Regions from separate parts of the Pannus brasiliensis CCIBt3594 genome, predicted to be linked through region 1. Evidence: predicted binding sites of a transcription regulator. Region 1 holds the regulator's gene; each other region holds the start of a gene.

Evidence for each region. Region 1 encodes HrcA, which represses chaperone genes, less so after heat shock. Its sites were predicted from a motif close to TTAGCACTCNNANNNTNNGAGTGCTAA; they were not measured.
Region 2: groES (co-chaperone GroES) is a predicted target of HrcA. The motif match lies at 2,032-2,058, and genes of this name have one in related genera.
Region 3: groL (chaperonin GroEL) is a predicted target of HrcA. The motif match lies at 3,494-3,520, and genes of this name have one in related genera.

What each region holds. Positions count from the first base shown of each region.
Region 1 is NZ_JBAFSM010000039.1:18,262-24,435, forward strand. Features, by position in the region: gene V0288_RS17875 (sulfite exporter TauE/SafE family protein) at 1-337, opposite strand, end outside; gene V0288_RS17880 (hypothetical protein) at 449-583, opposite strand; gene V0288_RS17885 (alpha/beta fold hydrolase) at 707-1,594, shown strand; gene V0288_RS17890 (rhodanese-like domain-containing protein) at 1,764-2,102, shown strand; gene hrcA (heat-inducible transcriptional repressor HrcA) at 2,188-3,264, shown strand; gene V0288_RS17900 (DUF2278 family protein) at 3,595-4,692, shown strand; gene V0288_RS17905 (hypothetical protein) at 4,752-5,120, opposite strand; gene V0288_RS17910 (ArsC/Spx/MgsR family protein) at 5,117-5,539, opposite strand; gene V0288_RS17915 ((2Fe-2S) ferredoxin domain-containing protein) at 5,532-6,110, opposite strand.
Region 2 is NZ_JBAFSM010000012.1:15,816-21,989, reverse strand. Features, by position in the region: gene surE (5'/3'-nucleotidase SurE) at 1-365, opposite strand, end outside; tRNA gene V0288_RS07735 (tRNA-Arg) at 431-503, shown strand; tRNA gene V0288_RS07730 (tRNA-Val) at 1,219-1,290, opposite strand; gene V0288_RS07725 (metal-binding protein) at 1,349-1,903, shown strand; gene groES (co-chaperone GroES) at 2,109-2,420, shown strand; gene groL (chaperonin GroEL) at 2,614-4,239, shown strand; gene V0288_RS07710 (DUF4332 domain-containing protein) at 4,505-4,930, shown strand; gene purB (adenylosuccinate lyase) at 4,919-6,174, opposite strand, start outside.
Region 3 is NZ_JBAFSM010000005.1:8,601-14,774, forward strand. Features, by position in the region: gene V0288_RS03840 (S1 family peptidase) at 1-751, opposite strand, end outside; gene V0288_RS03845 (anthranilate phosphoribosyltransferase family protein) at 1,165-2,229, opposite strand; gene V0288_RS03850 (LysR family transcriptional regulator) at 2,287-3,261, opposite strand; gene groL (chaperonin GroEL) at 3,556-5,229, shown strand; gene V0288_RS03860 (C40 family peptidase) at 5,365-6,051, shown strand.

The DNA.
Region 1 (6,174 bases):
TTAACGCGATGATTAACAAAGCGATTCCAAAAACTTTTTCCAATAAAACATTCGATAAATTCGTCGCTAATTTCGCGCCGAGTAATCCTCCCAAGAAAAAACCGATACAGATCAGAATGGCGACTTTAACGTTAACGTAGCCCTGTTGGTAATAAGTCAGGGCGGCTAGAATGCCGATAGGCGGGACTAATAATCCGAGCGTGGTTCCTTGAGCCTCGTGTTGGGAAAACCCGAATAAAAAAACTAGGGAAGGAACGATGATCACTCCCCCGCCAATGCCGATTAATCCGCTTAAAAACCCGGCGAGCAATCCTAAAAAAATGTAAAGTAATAGCATAGAAAACGTTCGATTTTTTTAGAAGGTCATGTCGAATTGCCACTATTTTTTAGTGCCGTTATTTAATCAAACTAACCGAAACGAGCGGATCGGAGCGATCGAGTTGTGAGGTTATCCCGTCCGTCGCGGTCGCCGTATCGGTTTCGACTGCTGGAAACGCGCTCTCGCGTTCATCCCGTTTCCCTCCCGATTGTAGCGATTTCTAGAGGTCGCGTTGAATAGCGGACTACCCGATCGAAAATCCAACCCTTTCCCCTCGCGCTCGCTCTCTTCGCGAGAAAACGCGTTCTTTCCGCGAGTTTCCCGAAAATACCCGGAATCGCCGTCGTGGTCTATGATCCGGATAGGACGTTAATAAAACTTCATACGATGAGCGCACCCATTATCACCCCGGCAATTTTAGAAACACTCTCTTGGACGTGGCGAGGCTATAACATCCCCTATACGGTGATGGGAGAGGGACAACCCCTGTTACTCATCCACGGATTCGGGGCATCGATCGGGCATTGGCGGAAAAATATCCCCGTTTTGGCGGAAAAAGGCTATCGGGTGTACGCGCTCGATTTGTTGGGGTTCGGGGGTTCGGATAAGGTGAAACTCACCTACAGTATCGACCTCTGGCGGCAACAGATCGCCGATTTCTGGCGGGAAAAAATCGAGAGACCGACCGTATTCGTGGGCAATTCGATCGGCGGACTGATTACCCTGAATTTAATGGCGGAAAATCCCGAAATTACCGCGGGAGGGGTGATTATTAACTGCGCGGGTGGGTTAAATCACCGTCCCGAGGAGTTGAACCCGCTGTTCCGTTTCGTGATGGGAGCGTTTAACCGGTTGGTGACTTCGCCGATTACCGGGCCGTTTATTTTCGATCGCGTCCGGCAGAAATCGCGCATCCGGGAGACGTTAAAACAGGTTTACCGCGATCATACGGCGATTACCGAGGAATTGGTGGAAATGCTCTATCAACCTTCCTGTGACGAGGGTGCGCGGGAAGTTTTCGCCGCCGTGATCGCCGCGCCTCCCGGCCCGGGACCGCGGGAACTCTTGCAGAAGATCGATCGCCCCCTGCTGGTACTCTGGGGAGAGGATGACCCCTGGACACCGCTCGCGGGTTCGGTAATCTATCAGGAACGGGCGAAATCGGGAAATAATACGACTTTCCACTCGATTCCGAACGCGGGTCACTGCCCTCACGACGAAAATCCCGCCAAGGTGAACGAATTAATCTTTCAATGGTTAACGACCGCTCTGTAAGGTTGTTGCCGATAAAATGGGGGAATAGCGAGGGAAAGAATCTCGCGCCCCCGAAAAAAATCTTTCACTCGGTCGGGATGACAGGTGTAGAGTTATAAAATCGCCGCGCTTCCCTTTTTTCTTCGGTCTCTCGCTCTCGTTTTCTCCTAACTATCGTCTACCGAAAACTATGTCTATTCCCGAAATCAGCGTTCACGATCTCGCCATCCGTTTAGAAAACAAAGACGCGACGCTACAGTTAATCGACGTGCGCGAACCCGATGAAGTGGCGATCGCCCGCGTCGAGGGGTTCGAGGTGTTACCCTTAAGTCAGTACGAGGAATGGTCGCCGACGATCGCCACCCGCTTCGATCCCCACGCGGAAACCCTGGTGATGTGCCATCACGGGATGCGATCCTGGCAAATGTGCCAATGGCTACAAAGTCAGGGCTTTACCAATGTTAAAAATATCGCGGGCGGTATCGATGCCTATTCCACCTTCGTCGATCCGGACGTTCCCCGCTATTGAGTCTTTTTTCTCTATACAGTTCGCGGTCACGGGGGTTATACTGTCGGAAAAATTATCATTAATCTTTTTTTAAGATATTTTTACCATGCCAGTCCGACCGAATTTGAGCGATCGCTATCAAAATATTTTACGGGCCACGATCCAGCACTATATCGCGACCGCGGAACCCGTCGGCTCGAAAACGCTCCTGGAAGAATACAAGTTCAGGATTAGTTCGGCCACGATTCGGAACGCGCTCGGTAAGCTGGAAAAAGAAGGATTACTCTATCAACCCCACACTTCCTCCGGACGCGTTCCCTCGGACTGGGGATACCGTCTCTACGTCGATGAATTGCTCACCCCGAACGATCGGGTGGGTAAGAAAATCGAACAATTTCTCGATCGGGATATTCAAGCGCGTTCTTGGAGTTTCGAGGCGCTTCTGCAACGGGCCACCCATTTACTCGCCAGTTTAAGCGGTTATATCGCCATCGTCACCCTACCCCACACCCGCACCGATACCCTACGTCACCTGCAATTAGTCCGGGTGTCGGACAGACAGTTAATGTTGATTATCGTCACCGATAGTCTACAGACTCGATCGATCTTGTTGGAGACTCCGCCGACGACAGCGGGAGATAGCGAGGATTGGCAGGAGGAAGAGTTACAAATTCTCTCGAATTTCCTCAACGAGAACTTAAAAGGCTATTCTCTGGCCGATCTCGCCGCGCTCGACTGGAACGAGATCGATCGACAGTTCGCGCGCTACACCCGTTTTCTCAAACAATTAATCCGGGAAGTGAGTACCCGTCTGCAATCGTCCTACACTCCCTCACTCCTCGTTCACGGGGTTTCCGAGGTGATCCGTCAGCCAGAGTTTTCCCAACAGCCACAGGTACAGATGTTATTGCACTTGCTAGAGGACGAACAGGATCGTTTATTCCCCCTGATTTTCGAGTTTCCCGATTTAGATAAGAGCGACAAACGGGTGAAAATCTCGATCGGTTCGGAAAATCCGCTCGAATCGATGCGTCCCTGTACCCTGATCTCGGCCGTTTACAAACAGGGAGAGATTCCCGTCGGTAGCGTGGGAGTGATCGGGCCGACGCGGATGCTCTACGAGAATACGATTCCCCTCGTCGAATCTACCGCCGATTTTTTGACGGAAACGATCAGTAAGTAGACCTCCCGCAAACGCGAGAATCGAAAGTCAAATTCAACTAAAAACTTACGATTTCAAGAATAAAAGAGCGGAAAAGACACGCTCGATATTTTTACGATCTCTTGAATTCCGCTTTCTCTTCCTGACTCCTGTACGGGTGAGTTTCAAAATCCGCACCCACTGACTTCTATTCCGACGAGAGAATTTGGATCTTCGCGGGAGATCTAGTCAGGATAGGCCGCGTTTCCGATCGAGATCGTTAAGTAATTTAACGATCGAATCTGGATGGCGGTAGCGTTCCCTAAAATTGAAAGATAAAGAAGCGGATTGTTCCTAACCGAAACATTCTTCATGTCTATTTCGGGAGAAATTATCGTGGAAAATCTTACAGGAGCGATCGGGACCGAACAAACCCGTCAAGGATTAAGCGAGGGATACAGCGTTTTTAAAGGGAAAGCGTCGCGGGGAATTTCCGAAAGAGAGGATACAAAAAGCCCGCACTACACGATTATCGCCACGGACACCAAAGATCCGGGGCAACAGTATCGCGTGGTGGTCAACGTGAAATCGGTGGTGAATCCTCCCGATTTACGAGTTTTATTGGATACCGATTTTCAACACCCGATCGTCCGCCAATTTCTTAGCCTCGATTTCGGTTTTACCGCGATCGAGAAAGCGAACCGAAAGCCGGGGGGAATCGCCCTAGATTTTATCCGGGGTAATCTTTTCGATGTCCGACGGATGAAAGTTGTCCCCGCGGATAAAGATGGCAGTAATAACGATATCAATGACCTGATCGATTTTTGGGTACAACGGGCGATTCAAAGTCAAAAAGCCGATATTTACGCTTTCGGGGAACCGTTTAAACAGGGGTTCGGCATTCATAATATTCACATGAATCAGGGAAATTCGGGAAAGTTCGCCCGAGAGAACGGTGTTTATCAAGATGGTGCTTTGTTCTTTCACTTTCACGATCGGAATACCTGGATCGCGTTGTTTTGCGCGTTTCAATCCCAATCTTTCCATACCGACGATCGAACGGGAGACCCGCTCGATCGAAAGGGGAAAGTCGCTCGTAGTCCGGCCGATCTAATCCTTCCCGAAGACGAGAAACAACCGGAAGAAATTCGCATTATCGCCGCGTTAGTCAACCCGACCGGGGACGATCGGGGTAAAGAATTCGTGACTTTAATTAACACGACTTCTAAGCCGATCGATCTCCAGGGTTGGTCGCTGAAAGATCGGTTAAAAAGAGAGTTACTATTAGAGGGAATCCTTCAACCCGGAGCGACAGTAACCGTCCCGATTCCCGCCGGTCGCGATCGCGATTTTCAGTTAGATAACGAGGGGGGAATTCTCACCCTGTTAAACGATCGACAATTGAAAGTTCACGGGGTTTCGTACACGCGGGAGGAAGCCGCTATACCCGGCCGGACGGTGATTTTTTAGGTTCCCTCGCGTGCCGGGGAAAGGGCGATCGCTTTCCGGACTTTCTCGATCTCGATCGCTCACAGATCCTCGACCGGATTGAAAACCCCGCGGATAATGTCCATCTCATCGACGCGCAACTCTAGCGCGGTTCCCTCGGTCGCGGGGGGATAGATCCGGACGCGGGCGATCCCGAGATCTTCTAAAATTATGCCGATCGTGCCGATACTCTCCAAAATCGCCCAACAGATCTTGATATCCGGACACTCGATCGCCAGGATGGAAAATCCCGCGTTATGGGTGATATACCAGATCGATCGACCGAGTAAAGTTTCTAACCCTCGATCGAGACAGGCCGAGTGAAAATGATGGCTCAAAGCGATCTCTAGTTGTCGGGTTAACAGGCGATCGTTAAGGCTAAATTCCGCGGGGGGCGTATCGTCGTTCATGGTTTTGTCGGACAGGGGGCTGTTTCGTGACTCCGGGGACAGGTTTCGAGATCTTCGGAAGGTTTCGCCGTCAGGCCGATCCACTCGTCCACCGCGGGGGCATCGAATCCCACCCGACAGTCTCCCGCGACTTCCAATAAAGGACGACGGATTAAGAGGGGGTCTTTGAGCATTAAAGCTAACGCGGTGGATTCATCGACGGTTTTCGGGTTGATTTCTCCCGATTTCACCCGCGGGGCGCTGGGGTTGAACCACGCGGCGATCGGTAGGGAACCGAAGAAAGGCCGTAAGGTTTCCACCGTCCAGGGAGTGGTGAGAAGGTTGTGAACTTCTAAGTCGTGACCGGCGGCGGCGAGGAGGGTTTTCTGCTTGGTATTGTTAATACAGCCCGGTTTCTCGTAGAAAATAACTTTAGCCATGATTTTCGGACAGCGCGAGAAAATGGTCGCGGACGAGATGGTGAACTTTTTTCGGGTACACTCGCCCGTATTTCTGTTTACTGGGCATCATAATTAAATTGGGGGCTTGACCACAGCGTTTCTGACAGCCGGTGGTCTCGATTTTCACGCTGTCCCCGAGGCCGTAGCGATCGATCGCCTCTTCCAGGGCCCGATAGATTGCTTTTCCCCCGTGTTTGGCACAGCCGGATTTATGACAGAGGAGAATTTTTCCCGAAATGGAGTTGACTTTCGTACAGGTTTGTGTATGGGCGGCGGGACAATTTAGGGAACAACTGAGGCGATCGATCTGGTAGGCTTTGAACTTAATTTTTTTGCCGTCTTCCTTAACTTTTTGTAGGCCGAGAATTTGCACCCGATCGCCGGGGAGGAAATCGCGGGAGAGATGGCCGCGCGCTTCTTTCGCGATGATAATTTTTACCGTTCGATCGCCGACGAGAACCTGTAGCGATTTAATCTTATCCGTCGTTTTACCGACGAACCGAAGAAATTCTCCTTCGATTTGAAACGGGGTCGTAAGTTGTAATCCCATGATCGTCCGCCTAGAATTGAATTCGTGAGTTTGGAGGCAGGAGGCGGGAGGATAGGAGAGGGGA
Region 2 (6,174 bases), on a different contig from region 1:
ATCGCGGCGGAAACCGTCCCCGAATAGAGAATATCCGTGCCGAGATTGGAACCGTGATTGATGCCCGCGAGAACGAGATCGGGACGTTCTTTTAAAACGCCACTGAGCGCGAATTTCACCGAGTCCGCGGGAGTCCCGGAACAGGACCAGGCGACCGCGTTCGGATGGAAAATGCCCTCCACTCGCTCCGCGCGGATGGGATGGTGTAGCGTTAACCCGTGTCCGGTGGCCGATCGCTCCCCATCGGGACAGACCACGGTGACACGATGCCCCGCGCCCGCCAGCGTGTTCGCCAAAGTCCGGACTCCGAGCGCGGAAATCCCGTCATCGTTACTGATCAGTAGGTGGAGCGATTCGGTGGTCATGCCGGAGAGAATTTTTACCGCGTTCGATCGTAGTATTCTATAATAGTATTCTGGAAAGTTATCGTGGGTACGTAGCTCAGAGGATAGAGCACCAGGTTCCGGTCCTGGGTGTCGGGGGTTCGACTCCCTCCGTACTCGTTTTCCCTAAAATCAATCGAGCTAGGGACTCTCTCGCCCAACACGCGCGACCGAAACCTAGTCGCTCTCTCTCAACTCTCTCCCTTAAGCGACTTGCATAAAAGTGAAAATTTGTCAACTACCTATCGGTAGCGGTCGATAATCACACCGGGAAGTCTCTAGGCGGTAACGCGATCGCCCCGAAAATAGCCCTGACAGACACGGTACCCATCCCGGTGAGGGAACGTGACTGGCATGGTCTCCACCATTTCGACACTCACGCTATCACGATCGCCGTCGCGATATCTCTCTCGGTTTGACTATTCGGTTCACGCTACTTAGGTCAACTCTAAGCGTATTACGTCTGTCAAGAGTGCATAGCATATATGTAGTGCGCGTGTATCGACCGAACCCTTGCTATAGATACCTTTCAGCCATTTCGCCGTTCAAGTGCGCGATCTCGGTCGGTACGGTTTCCCCTTCATTCAGTCCCCTATCGTGTCTTCTAGGGGGCGAAAACCCATCGTAAAATCGATGTTTGTTTAGCACCTAGGAATTTATCAAACTTAGATCTATTTCCCTATCAGCTTTACTGATAGGTACTGCCTCCCGCTCGGGGAATGGGGGAGGGAATTGACAAATTTTTCCTAGTAGGCTTATAGTCGAGCCGAGTGACCCCGCCTTAGAAGCTGGATGATGGGCGTGGAAAATACCTGACGACGAGTAATGCAAGGGATGGGCGTTGAGGGATTTGAACCCCCGGCATCCTGCTTGTAAGGCAGGCGCTCTACCGCTGAGCTAAACGCCCGAATGCACTTTATCTAGTATAGCATAGATTTTGAAAAAAGTATCTTTTTTTTCGATCGATGCCTTCTGGTAAAACTCACGATCGCCTGACGCTCCTCTTTTTACCCCCGATCGCCGGGATGGGTTTCCTCGTCAGCGGTAGCGGGGCTTTAACCCTGTTATTAGCGGGAAGTTACCTGTTTAGCGGCTTTATGTTCGGGCCGGATCTCGACATCCACTCCGTACAGTACAAGCGCTGGGGAATCCTACGCTGGCTATGGCTTCCCTATCGATCGATGATCCGCCATCGCGGTTGGCTGTCCCACGGGCCGATCGTCGGTACGCTGTTCCGTCTGTTTTACTTCGGTAGTTTTCTCCTCTTGGTCGCGATCGTCGCGTTGGGGTGTCTGCAACTATTCGGGGCGATCGTTCCCGATTGGCGCGCTTTCCCGGAACGAGCGATCGATTTCTACGCGCGATACCCCCGCGAATCGATCGCTTTTCTCGTCGGCCTGGAATTGGGCGCGATGAGTCACAGCCTCAGCGATTGGATCGGTTCGGCGATCAAACGGAAAAAACGAGCGAAAACCAAACCTTCCCGAAAACGATCCCCTTCGCGGACGCGACGGAAATAAACTCGCGGGCGAAAAACCGAATCTCCCGACGGGAGAGAATTCAAGAGCCGGAAGTTGGAAAAATCCCTCGCTAGTTCGGGAAACCGTACCGATCGAGCGGTTGCCGGGAGAATCCCAAGTTCGCTAAATTAGCACTCGGAAGGGAAGAGTGCTAATCTAAAAAAGCGACACTTACCCTCGATTGAAGAAACACGGAGGATCTTTCATGGCAGCAATCAGCATCAACGTGGCGACCGTTAAACCCCTAGGCGATCGAGTTTTCGTCAAAGTTAGCCCCTCGGAAGAAAAAACCGCCGGTGGTATTTTACTCCCCGACACCGCCAAAGAGAAACCCCAGATCGGCGAAGTGGTCGCGGTCGGCCCTGGCAAACGCAACGACGATGGCAGTCGCGCCCCCCTAGAAGTGAAAGTCGGCGATAAAGTTCTCTATTCCAAATACGCCGGAACCGACATCAAACTCGGCGGTGAAGAATACGTTCTCCTGTCCGAAAAAGACATTCTCGCGGCTGTTGCCTAATCTGGCTTAGATTCCAGCATTTTTCGTCGGGATGAGGAGTCAGGAGCCAGTCGTCAGGAGTCAGGAGTTTCAAACTCATCGAGCTTCGATCCCGACGGATTAACCGGATAGTTCCGATTCCTTCTACCGCCCGATTCTGAACGATAGTTCATTTTTCCGAAACCACTACAACTCGCACGAATAACGATAACCTATGGCTAAGTCAATTATCTACAACGAAGATGCTCGCCGCGCCCTGGAAAAAGGCATGGACTTACTCGCGGAAGCCGTCGCCGTAACCCTCGGCCCCAAAGGTCGTAACGTGGTGCTAGAGAAAAAATTCGGCGCGCCCCAGATCGTTAACGACGGGATCACGATCGCCAAAGAAATCGAACTCGACGACCATATCGAAAACACCGGCGTAGCCCTGATCCGTCAGGCCGCCTCGAAAACCAACGATGTCGCGGGAGACGGAACCACTACCGCCACCGTTCTCGCCCACGCGATCGTTAAAGAAGGTTTACGCAACGTGGCGGCGGGAGCCAACCCGATCGCCCTGAAAAAAGGTATCGACAAAGCCACCGATTTCCTCGTCAGCAAAATCGCCGAACACGCGAAACCGGTAGAAGATTCCAAAGCGATCGCCCAAGTCGGCGCGATTTCCGCCGGTAACGATGATGAAGTCGGTCAGATGATCGCCTCCGCGATGGATAAAGTCGGTAAAGAAGGCGTGATCTCCCTCGAAGAAGGGAAATCCATGACCACCGAATTAGAAATCACCGAAGGGATGCGCTTCGACAAAGGGTACATCTCCCCCTACTTCGTCACCGACACCGAGCGCATGGAATGTGTCTTCGACGATCCCGCCATCCTGATCACCGATAAAAAAATCGGCCTCGTTCAAGACCTCGTTCCCGTTCTCGAACAGGTCGCGCGTCAGGGTAAACCCCTCGTGATCATCGCCGAGGACATCGAGAAAGAAGCTCTCGCCACCCTCGTGGTCAACCGTCTGCGCGGCGTTCTCAACGTCACCGCGGTGAAAGCCCCCGGTTTCGGCGATCGCCGCAAAGCCATGCTCGAAGATATCGCCGTGTTAACCGGCGGTCAAGTGATCAGCGAGGATGCCGGTCTGAAACTGGAAGCTACCAAGCTCGACAGCCTTGGAACCGCCCGTCGCATCACCATGACCAAAGATACCACCACGATCGTCGCCGAAGGTAACGAGGCCGGTGTGAAAGCCCGTTGCGAGCAAATCCGCCGCCAGATCGAGGAAACCGATTCTTCCTACGATAAAGAAAAACTGCAAGAACGTCTCGCCAAACTCGCGGGCGGTGTGGCCGTGATCAAAGTCGGCGCCGCGACCGAAACCGAGATGAAAGACCGCAAACTCCGCCTGGAAGACGCGATCAACGCGACCAAAGCGGCCGTGGAAGAAGGGATCGTTCCCGGTGGCGGCACCACCCTCGCGCACCTCGCGCCCGAGTTAGAAGGCTGGGCGAAAGATAGCCTCGTCAACGAAGAGTTAACCGGCGCGCTGATCGTCTCCCGCGCGATCGCCGCTCCCCTAAAACGCATCGCCGAGAACGCCGGTCAAAACGGCGCGGTTATCGCCGAACGCGTCAAAGAAAAACCGTTTAACGTCGGTTACAACGCCGCCAGCGGAGAATTCTCCGATATGTTCGAGTCCGGGATCGTTGACCCCGCGAAAGTGACCCGCTCGGCCCTGCAAAACGCCGCCTCGATCGCCGGGATGGTTCTCACCACCGAATGTATCGTCGTCGATAAACCCGAGAAAGAAAAAGCCGCCGCGCCCGCCGGTGGTGGTGACTTCGACTACTAATTCCCGTCGTTAGTCCCCTCGTTCAATTTAACGTGAGTTAACGATCGACTCGATCTCTCGATATAGAGATCGGGTCTTTTGATTTTGCGGGTAAAATAGAAGTAGACAACAGCTTGCTTCTTCACACTTTTTAGCGTCGGATGACCAACGTGATTTTTTCGAGAGCGAACGGTCTCGCGCTCTCCATCCCGTTTTTGCCTCCTGTACGGACGTGACTATCTCGTAGCTCTACCTTGCCTTTCCTAACCTTTCCGCAACCGATCTCATGAAACCCTGTTACTGGCCGATCGAGAACTTACCGGGTTTGAGTTCCCAGCAATCGACGGATCTCAAAACCCGCGGCATCGTCAACACCCGCGAATTGTTACTCGAAACGAAAACCCCCCGGCTAAAACAATCTCTCGCGGCGCGACTACAAATTCACCTGCAATACATCAATAAATGGGCCGCCCTCGCGGATCTCGCCCGTTTACCCAGCGTGGGCTGTCAGTATTGCGGTTTACTCCTACACTCGGGGATCGCCTCGGCCTTACAACTCACGAGCGTTCCCGTCCCCCGTCTCCACCGTCAGATCCTCCGTTTTCAGGTGGCCACGTTTCAAAGTAAAGACTTTTGCCCCCCCGTCGAGTTAGTTCGGAAATGGATCGAGGAGGCGCGTTCTTTGGAAACGGGCAGAAGATTAAATGTCTAGACGCTGGTAAATCGTGTCGAGATGTTTGAGGTGAACGGTCGGATCGAAACACTCCTCGATTTCCGCGGTGGAGAGAATCGCTTTCACCCGTTCATCGCCGGCGATAAAATCGTGAAAATTGCCGTTCTCGGTGTTCCAAGCTCGATGGGCGTTTTCCTGAACGATTTTATACGCCTCCTCGCGGCTGATTCCCTTACCGACGAGGGTTAATAGCACCCGCTGACTGAAGATCACCCCCCCGTAAACGTTCATATTACGTTTCATGTTCTCGGGGTAGACGAGGAGATTCTTCACCAGTTCGGTGATCTCGTATAGCATAAAGTGCGTTAAAATGCAAGCGTCCGGCAACATGACGCGCTCGACGGAACTATGGGAAATGTCCCGCTCGTGCCAGAGGGCGACGTTTTCCAGCGCGGCGACCGTGTGCGCGCGCACCATTCTCGCCATCCCGGTCAAGCGTTCGGAGCGGATGGGGTTGCGTTTGTGGGGCATCGCGGAAGAGCCTTTCTGCCCCTTGGAGAAAAATTCCTCCACTTCCAGCACGTCGGTTTTTTGCAGGTTACGGATCTCGACGGCGAAACGCTCGATCGAGGCGGCCAGTAGCGCCAATTGTTGCACGAATTCGGCGTGGCGATCGCGCGAGATCACCTGAGTCGAGGCCGTATCCGGTTCCAGTCCCAATTTCTGACAGGTGAGCGCCTCGATACGGGGGTCGATATTGGCGTAGGTTCCCACCGCGCCGGAGATTTTACCGATGGCGATATCCTTGCGGAGACGGATAAGACGATCGCGACCGCGGAGAACTTCCGCCAGCCATCCCGCCAGTTTAAAACCGAAAGTAATCGGTTCGGCGTGAATCCCGTGGGAACGACCGACCATCACCGTGTTCCGATGCTCCTGCGCCCGATAGCGGAGCGCCTGGATAAAATCCTCTAACTGTTCGAGAATCAGGTTTAAACTCGCCACCATTTGCAGGGATAGGGCGGTATCCAGCACATCGGAACTGGTTAACCCGAGATGGATATAGCGTCCCGCGTCCCCGACGTACTCGTTCACGTTCGTCAGGAAAGCGATCACGTCATGACGCACTTCCTTTTCAATTTCTAACACCCGATCGGGATCGAAATTCGCCCTGGCTTTAATTTCCTCTACCGCTTCCCGCGGGATGTACCCTAATTCCGCTTGTGCCTCACAGACGGCTATTTCGACTTCTAGCCACGTTTGATACTTATATCTATCCGTCC
Region 3 (6,174 bases), on a different contig from region 1:
CGATAAATAAGCCGCCACCACTATCTCCAGGCGCCGCATCCCCCTCGTAAGCGAGGGCTGTCCCCCCGATTCGATTGTTTTGATTGTTCGTGTTGAGCGGATTATCAAAATCTGTCAGAAGGATAGCGCCCGATAGGTTAAAAAAACTATTGTAGTTATCCCTGCCGTTACCGTAGGCATCGATCGAGTTTTGGATCGCGTGTTTGAAGCCGGCAGAGCCGGTCGCCCCGGTTAGTCCGTTGCCGGTTCTGCCGAAACCCACTAGAGTCGAGGTTCGGCCGATTTCCGACCCGTAGGCCGCGGTCCATAGGGTGGGAAAAGCGGACAGGATCGTCGTGGAGATCGGGCTACCGAGCTTGAGGAGGGCGATATCGTTTCCCGCGCCGAGATTGCTAGAATTCCAATTCGGATGCACGAACTTGGCCGCGCCGGTGAAACTGGCGCTCCCCAGGGTGAACGTGTACCCTCCAGGCGACACGCTGGTATTATCCAGACAGTGAGCGGCGGTTAGCACCCAACTCGCGTTAATCGCCGTTCCCGAACAAAGATAACCGGACCAGGTTAATTTACCGACATTGTTAAAAACATTCTGATAGCCGCCGCCGGTAGAAGACAGAAAATAGTTATCGTATTGCGTGTAAGTCATGCCGTCTCGGATAACCGAGGCGGTAGACGGGTTCGCTAAAGCGGCTAATACCCCCGCGATCATTAGGGGATAAGCGGATAGTTTCGAGATTCGAGATGGTTTCATTGTTAATAGGCCAGTTATTAAACGGCAAGCGAATCCCTCGATGGCCGGGAAACGGAACCGGAAAAACACCGAGGTGGCGGGTCGAACGAGCGATCGTCGTGAAAACGTCAAGAGACGCTCGCTAGACTTTTCTCGCGGTTTCCAGTAGAAAGAAGTTTCAGAAGCTCTGTACTCGCTAAACCGGAAACCGATCTAGGGAATTGTAAAATTACGGCCGATCGAATTCCTTCCGTGAAAACACGGAAAGAAACGTTTTTAGGACTATTCGGCGCGGCATGGGGGCGCGGATTACTACGCTAAAAATGTCGAGATAATTTAGAACTTTTCCCAATAGATGGCGTGACTTTTCGCTCTCGCGGGCAAGAGTATAGCGTAAAAATGCCGCTCTTGTCAGGGCGGAACCCCCGATCGTTCTAGGGGCGAACCCGATCGAGATATCGTTCGATCGATCCCAGTTTATCCCGAACTTTTCCTTCTCGTAAAAGAGTTCGCGCCCGCTCGAACGCGCTCGGTAAATCCGCGCTCACCCCGCAACGCCAGAGATAAAATCCCCCGTTTAAAATTACCGCGTCGGTTAATTCGTTTTCCCCGGATTCGATCACTGCTTTTAATTGTCGGAAAAGCGTTTCCGGGGAGTCGAGTTCCGGGTCGCCCGATCGAAAGTTATAGTCGCGAGGGTGTAACAGAAATCGATCGAAAGAACCGGGTTCGATCGGATTTCCGAGACCGATAATCGCGGTTCGACTACCGGCGAGATCGCAACTTCCCTCCAATCCCTTGACGGTGGTGAAATGATGGATACCGCGCGAGGCTAACGTTTCTCGAAAACGCTCCTCGGTGGGGGGATGCACGAACCCGGCGATCTGATGGATATTTCCCGCGAAGGGCGACCAGATCAATTCTACGGTCGCTAACGGGGGTCGTTTGCCGATCTGCTCGCGATAGGGAACGAGAGATTGTACCGCGGGAAAATGTTTCGGGATGTAGAGGAAAGTCAAACCGGTTTCCAATAAACAATCCCGTACCCCGTCGAGGGAAAGTTTTGTGAAATCCAATCCCAGACCGCGCCAGATTTCCGCGAGGGAAATGCCGTATTTCGTGGGCATCCGATCGCCCCCGTGGAGGACGACGGGAACCCCTTGGGCCGCGAGAAGTAACGCCGTGACGGGCATAACCGGGGCCGTCCGCGAGCGCCCGTCGTAGGGATTGCCGAAAACGGTGACGGGATAGGCGAAAGCCGAGGGCTCGATCGACAGTTTCGGCCCGAACGCGTCGTAAGCGTCGAGGATGCCCGCGAGTTCCTCCGAAGTGGGACGCTTGATCCGGTGGGCGATCAGAAAAGCGCCGATCTGCGCCGGGGTCGCCTCTCCGGTCAGCATCAATCGGGTGGCGAGTTCCGCTTGCGATCGGGTGAGATTTTTTCCGGTATGAACCCCGCTACCGATCGATTTCAGTAATTCTCTAAAAGTATCGCTCATCTGGATTAGGAATTTCTGGATTACAACGGGGTTAGCGTTTTTGAATTACGGTCAATTCTAGCCCTTTAACGAGGCGGTTTCCAGGGCCGTGGCGGTAGAACAGGTCATCTGACGCACCAATCGGCAGAAATGTTCGATCGGCGGAATTTGCAGGCGATCGTTAGTCGTTACCAGCACGACCTGACGGGTGGGACGCTCGTTCAGTTTACCATTCGATAGGAGAGATCCGAAACCGTTATCGGGTCGGGAGATCGGGCGGATCGCCAGACTAGAATCCCCGCGGGCATCGTGCAGGGCCGATCGGGGCAGGAGGGCGATCAGATTTCCCTGACGGACCACCCCGCGGAACGCGTCGAGGGTATTCAGTTCCATCGCCGTTTTCAGGGTCGCGTCCTGCCGGGAAAACCATTCCTGTACCAATCTCTGCATCCCGTAGCCATCTTTAAACACCACCTGCGGGTAACGGATCAATTCGGGCCAGGGGATTTCCTCGTAGCGGGCCAGGGGATGATCGACGGCGAGAAGCACCTCGATCTCCTCCTCGTATAGTACCTCGACCACCATCTCCGGACTAGAGGTTAAGAATCGATTATTCATGACCAGCGCGATATCCACCAGCCCGTCCCGGAGAACTTTCAAGGCTCGATCGCTTCCCAGCGCCGTTACCCGTAATTGTACCTCCGGATAATCGGTACAGAATTTCTGCAAAATCGGCGGTAAATAGTGGGCGCAGACCGAATGAATCGCCGCCACGCACAATTCCGGCTGTTTTCCCGCCCGCAAGTCCGCGAGTTCCTGATGGATATTCGTCCATTCCGAACAGATACGCTTGGCGCGGGGCAGTAATTTCTCCCCGGCGATCGTCAACTTCGCCCGCGCGGTGCGATGGAACAGGGGTAAACCGAGATCGGTTTCCAACGATTGGATCTGTCGGCTGATCGTCGATTGAGTGACCCCGCACTGTTGGGCGGCCTGACCGAAATTGCCCGTATCGGCTACCGCTAAAAACGCCTGCAACTGCTCGATCCGCATTCTCGCTCGCTGTAATTCCTTCGTGTCATGATTTCATGAAGATAACGGATATTATCGCCGCGTTAATGTAGAAATTGATACCGACGGGGATTTTTTTGGAGGCGGGAGGGTAGGGAGTAGGGAGTAGGGTTTTCTTTCCCTGTTGTGTGAGAAACAGAGTTTTCGGTTTGATACAGATCGACAGGATAGCGATCTCCCCATCTCCCGACACCCGACCCCCTATCGGGGAAAATTAGCACTCCTCGCGTAAGAGTGCTAAATTGACTAATGGAGTCCCCAATCAAAAATCGAACTATGGCGAAAATTATTGCATTCAGAGACGATTCCCGACGGGCGCTAGAGAGAGGCGTGAACGCCCTAGCGGACGCGGTGAAGATCACCCTCGGGCCGAAAGGTCGGAACGTGCTGTTAGAGAAGAAATACGGCGCGCCGCAGATCGTCAATGACGGGATCACCGTCGCCAAAGAAATCGAATTAAGCGATCCTCTCGAAAATACCGGGGCGAGACTGATCCAGGAAGTGGCCTCGAAAACCAAAGATCTCGCGGGAGACGGTACGACCACCGCGACCGTGATCGCCCAGGCTTTAGTGAAAGAAGGCTTGAAAAACGTCACCGCGGGCGCGAATCCCGTCGCTTTAAAGCGGGGATTGGATAAAACGATCGCCTATCTAGTGGAAGAGATCGCCAAAGTCGCGAAACCGATCGAGGGAGAAGCGATCGCCCAAGTCGCGACCGTTTCCTCCGGCAACGACGAGGAAGTCGGACAGATGATCGCCGAGGCGATGGATCGCGTCACCACCGACGGGGTGATCACCGTCGAGGAATCGAAATCCCTCACCACCGAACTGGAAGTGGTCGAGGGGATGCAGATCGATCGGGGCTATATCTCCCCCTACTTCATCACCGATCAAGAAAGACAGATCGCCGAGTACGAGAATCCGTTAATCCTGATCACCGACAAAAAGATTAGCTCGATCGCCGATCTCGTTCCCGTCCTCGAAACCGTCGCCCGTCTCGGTCGCGCGCTGTTAATCATCGCCGAGGACGTGGAAGGGGAAGCCCTCGCCACCCTAGTCGTCAACAAAGCCCGCGGCGTGTTAAACGTGGTCGCCATCAAAGCCCCCAGTTTCGGCGAACGTCGCAAAGCCGTACTACAGGATATCGCCATTCTCACCGGCGGCCGTCTCGTTTCCGAAGAAGTCGGCTTAAGTCTTGACACGGTGACGGTGGATATGCTAGGGCAGGCCACAAAAATCACCCTGGAGAAAGACAACACGATCATCGTCGCCACCAGCGACAGCAAAAATAAAGCCGACGTGCAGAAACGTCTCGGCCAACTGAAAAAACAGCTAGAAGAAACCGATTCCGAGTTCGATAAGGAAAAATTACAGGAACGTATCGCCAAACTCGCCGGCGGTGTGGCCGTGATTAAAGTCGGCGCGGCGACCGAAACCGAACTCAAGGATCGCAAACTCCGCATCGAGGACGCGCTGAACGCGACCAAAGCGGCGGTAGAGGAAGGAATCGTCCCCGGTGGCGGTACGACGCTGATTCACCTCGCCTCGAAAGTGGCCGATTTTAAATCTTCCCTCGCCAACGACGAGGAAAAAGTGGCCGCCGATATCGTCGCCAAAGCCCTCGAAGCGCCCCTGCGTCAGTTAGCCAATAACGCGGGCGCGGAAGGCGATGTTATCGTGGAAGGCGTTCGATCGACCGACTTCGCCATCGGTTACAATGCCCTCACCGGCGCCTACGAGGATCTGATCGCGGCCGGCATTATCGACCCCGCGAAAGTGGTTCGTTCCGCCCTACAGAACGCCGCATCGATCGCCGGTATGGTATTAACCACCGAGGCGTTAGTGGTCGAGAAACCCGTCAAAGAATCCCCCGCGCCCGATATGGGCGGCATGGGCGGCATGGGTGGCATGGGCGGCATGGGTGGCATGGGCGGCATGGGCATGATGTAATCTCGCCGTCAGCTATCCGCTAAAATTCCCGGATAGGAAGCGGATAGAGCTTGACCCGACCTGATACAATCCAAATAACCCGTAAAGGGGGGGATTATCCCTCCCTTTGTTATTAGGAATTTGTCGTTTCTTTCTATGAATCCCCTATTCATTCCCGATTCTCCTACCGGTGAATATCGCTGTCTTCGTGATTTGAATCTTTACAATTCTCCCGCCTGTCGGGAATTAGCCACCCAAGCGGCGGCGGGAAGGCACTTACAGATTGTTTCCCCCGAAGTCGTGGACGATGGGGTACGGGTTCAATTACGCGAGGACGGGTATCTCGCTTGGTTGTCCGTAGAGGACATAGAAGCGATCGAACCTTCTCCCGTTCCCTATCAAGCGATTCCCGTATCCCGCGCCGAAATTGAAGAACGGATTCCCGATATTATCGCGTTCACCGAATCGGCGCGAAACACCCCCAATCATTATCTCTGGGGCGGAACCCTCGCGCCGAATTACGATTGTTCGGGATTGATGCAGGCCGCTTTTTCCGCGTCGGGCATCTGGATACCTCGGGACTCGTACCAGCAGGAAGCTTTTTGTCAGACAATACACCGCGAGGAACTGCAACCGGGCGATCTGATTTTTTTCGGGAATGAAAGAATAAATCACGTCGCCTTGTATTTAGGAAATAACTCTTATATTCACAGTTCCGGTAAAGAGATGGGCAGAAACGGTATCGGCATCGATATCCTCTCGGAAACCGGCGACGAGGTAAGTCGGAATTATTTTCACAAACTGCGCGGATTCGGTCGGGTAATGGGCGGTTATACCGAATAAACGGTCTCTCTCGACCCGATCGGGAAAATGTACCGAACGATACAGATTATCCCTCGCTATCTGTTGGAAAAGTAAAGAGAAACTACGGACACACGGAGAACGCGGGAGATCACTATCGATGGA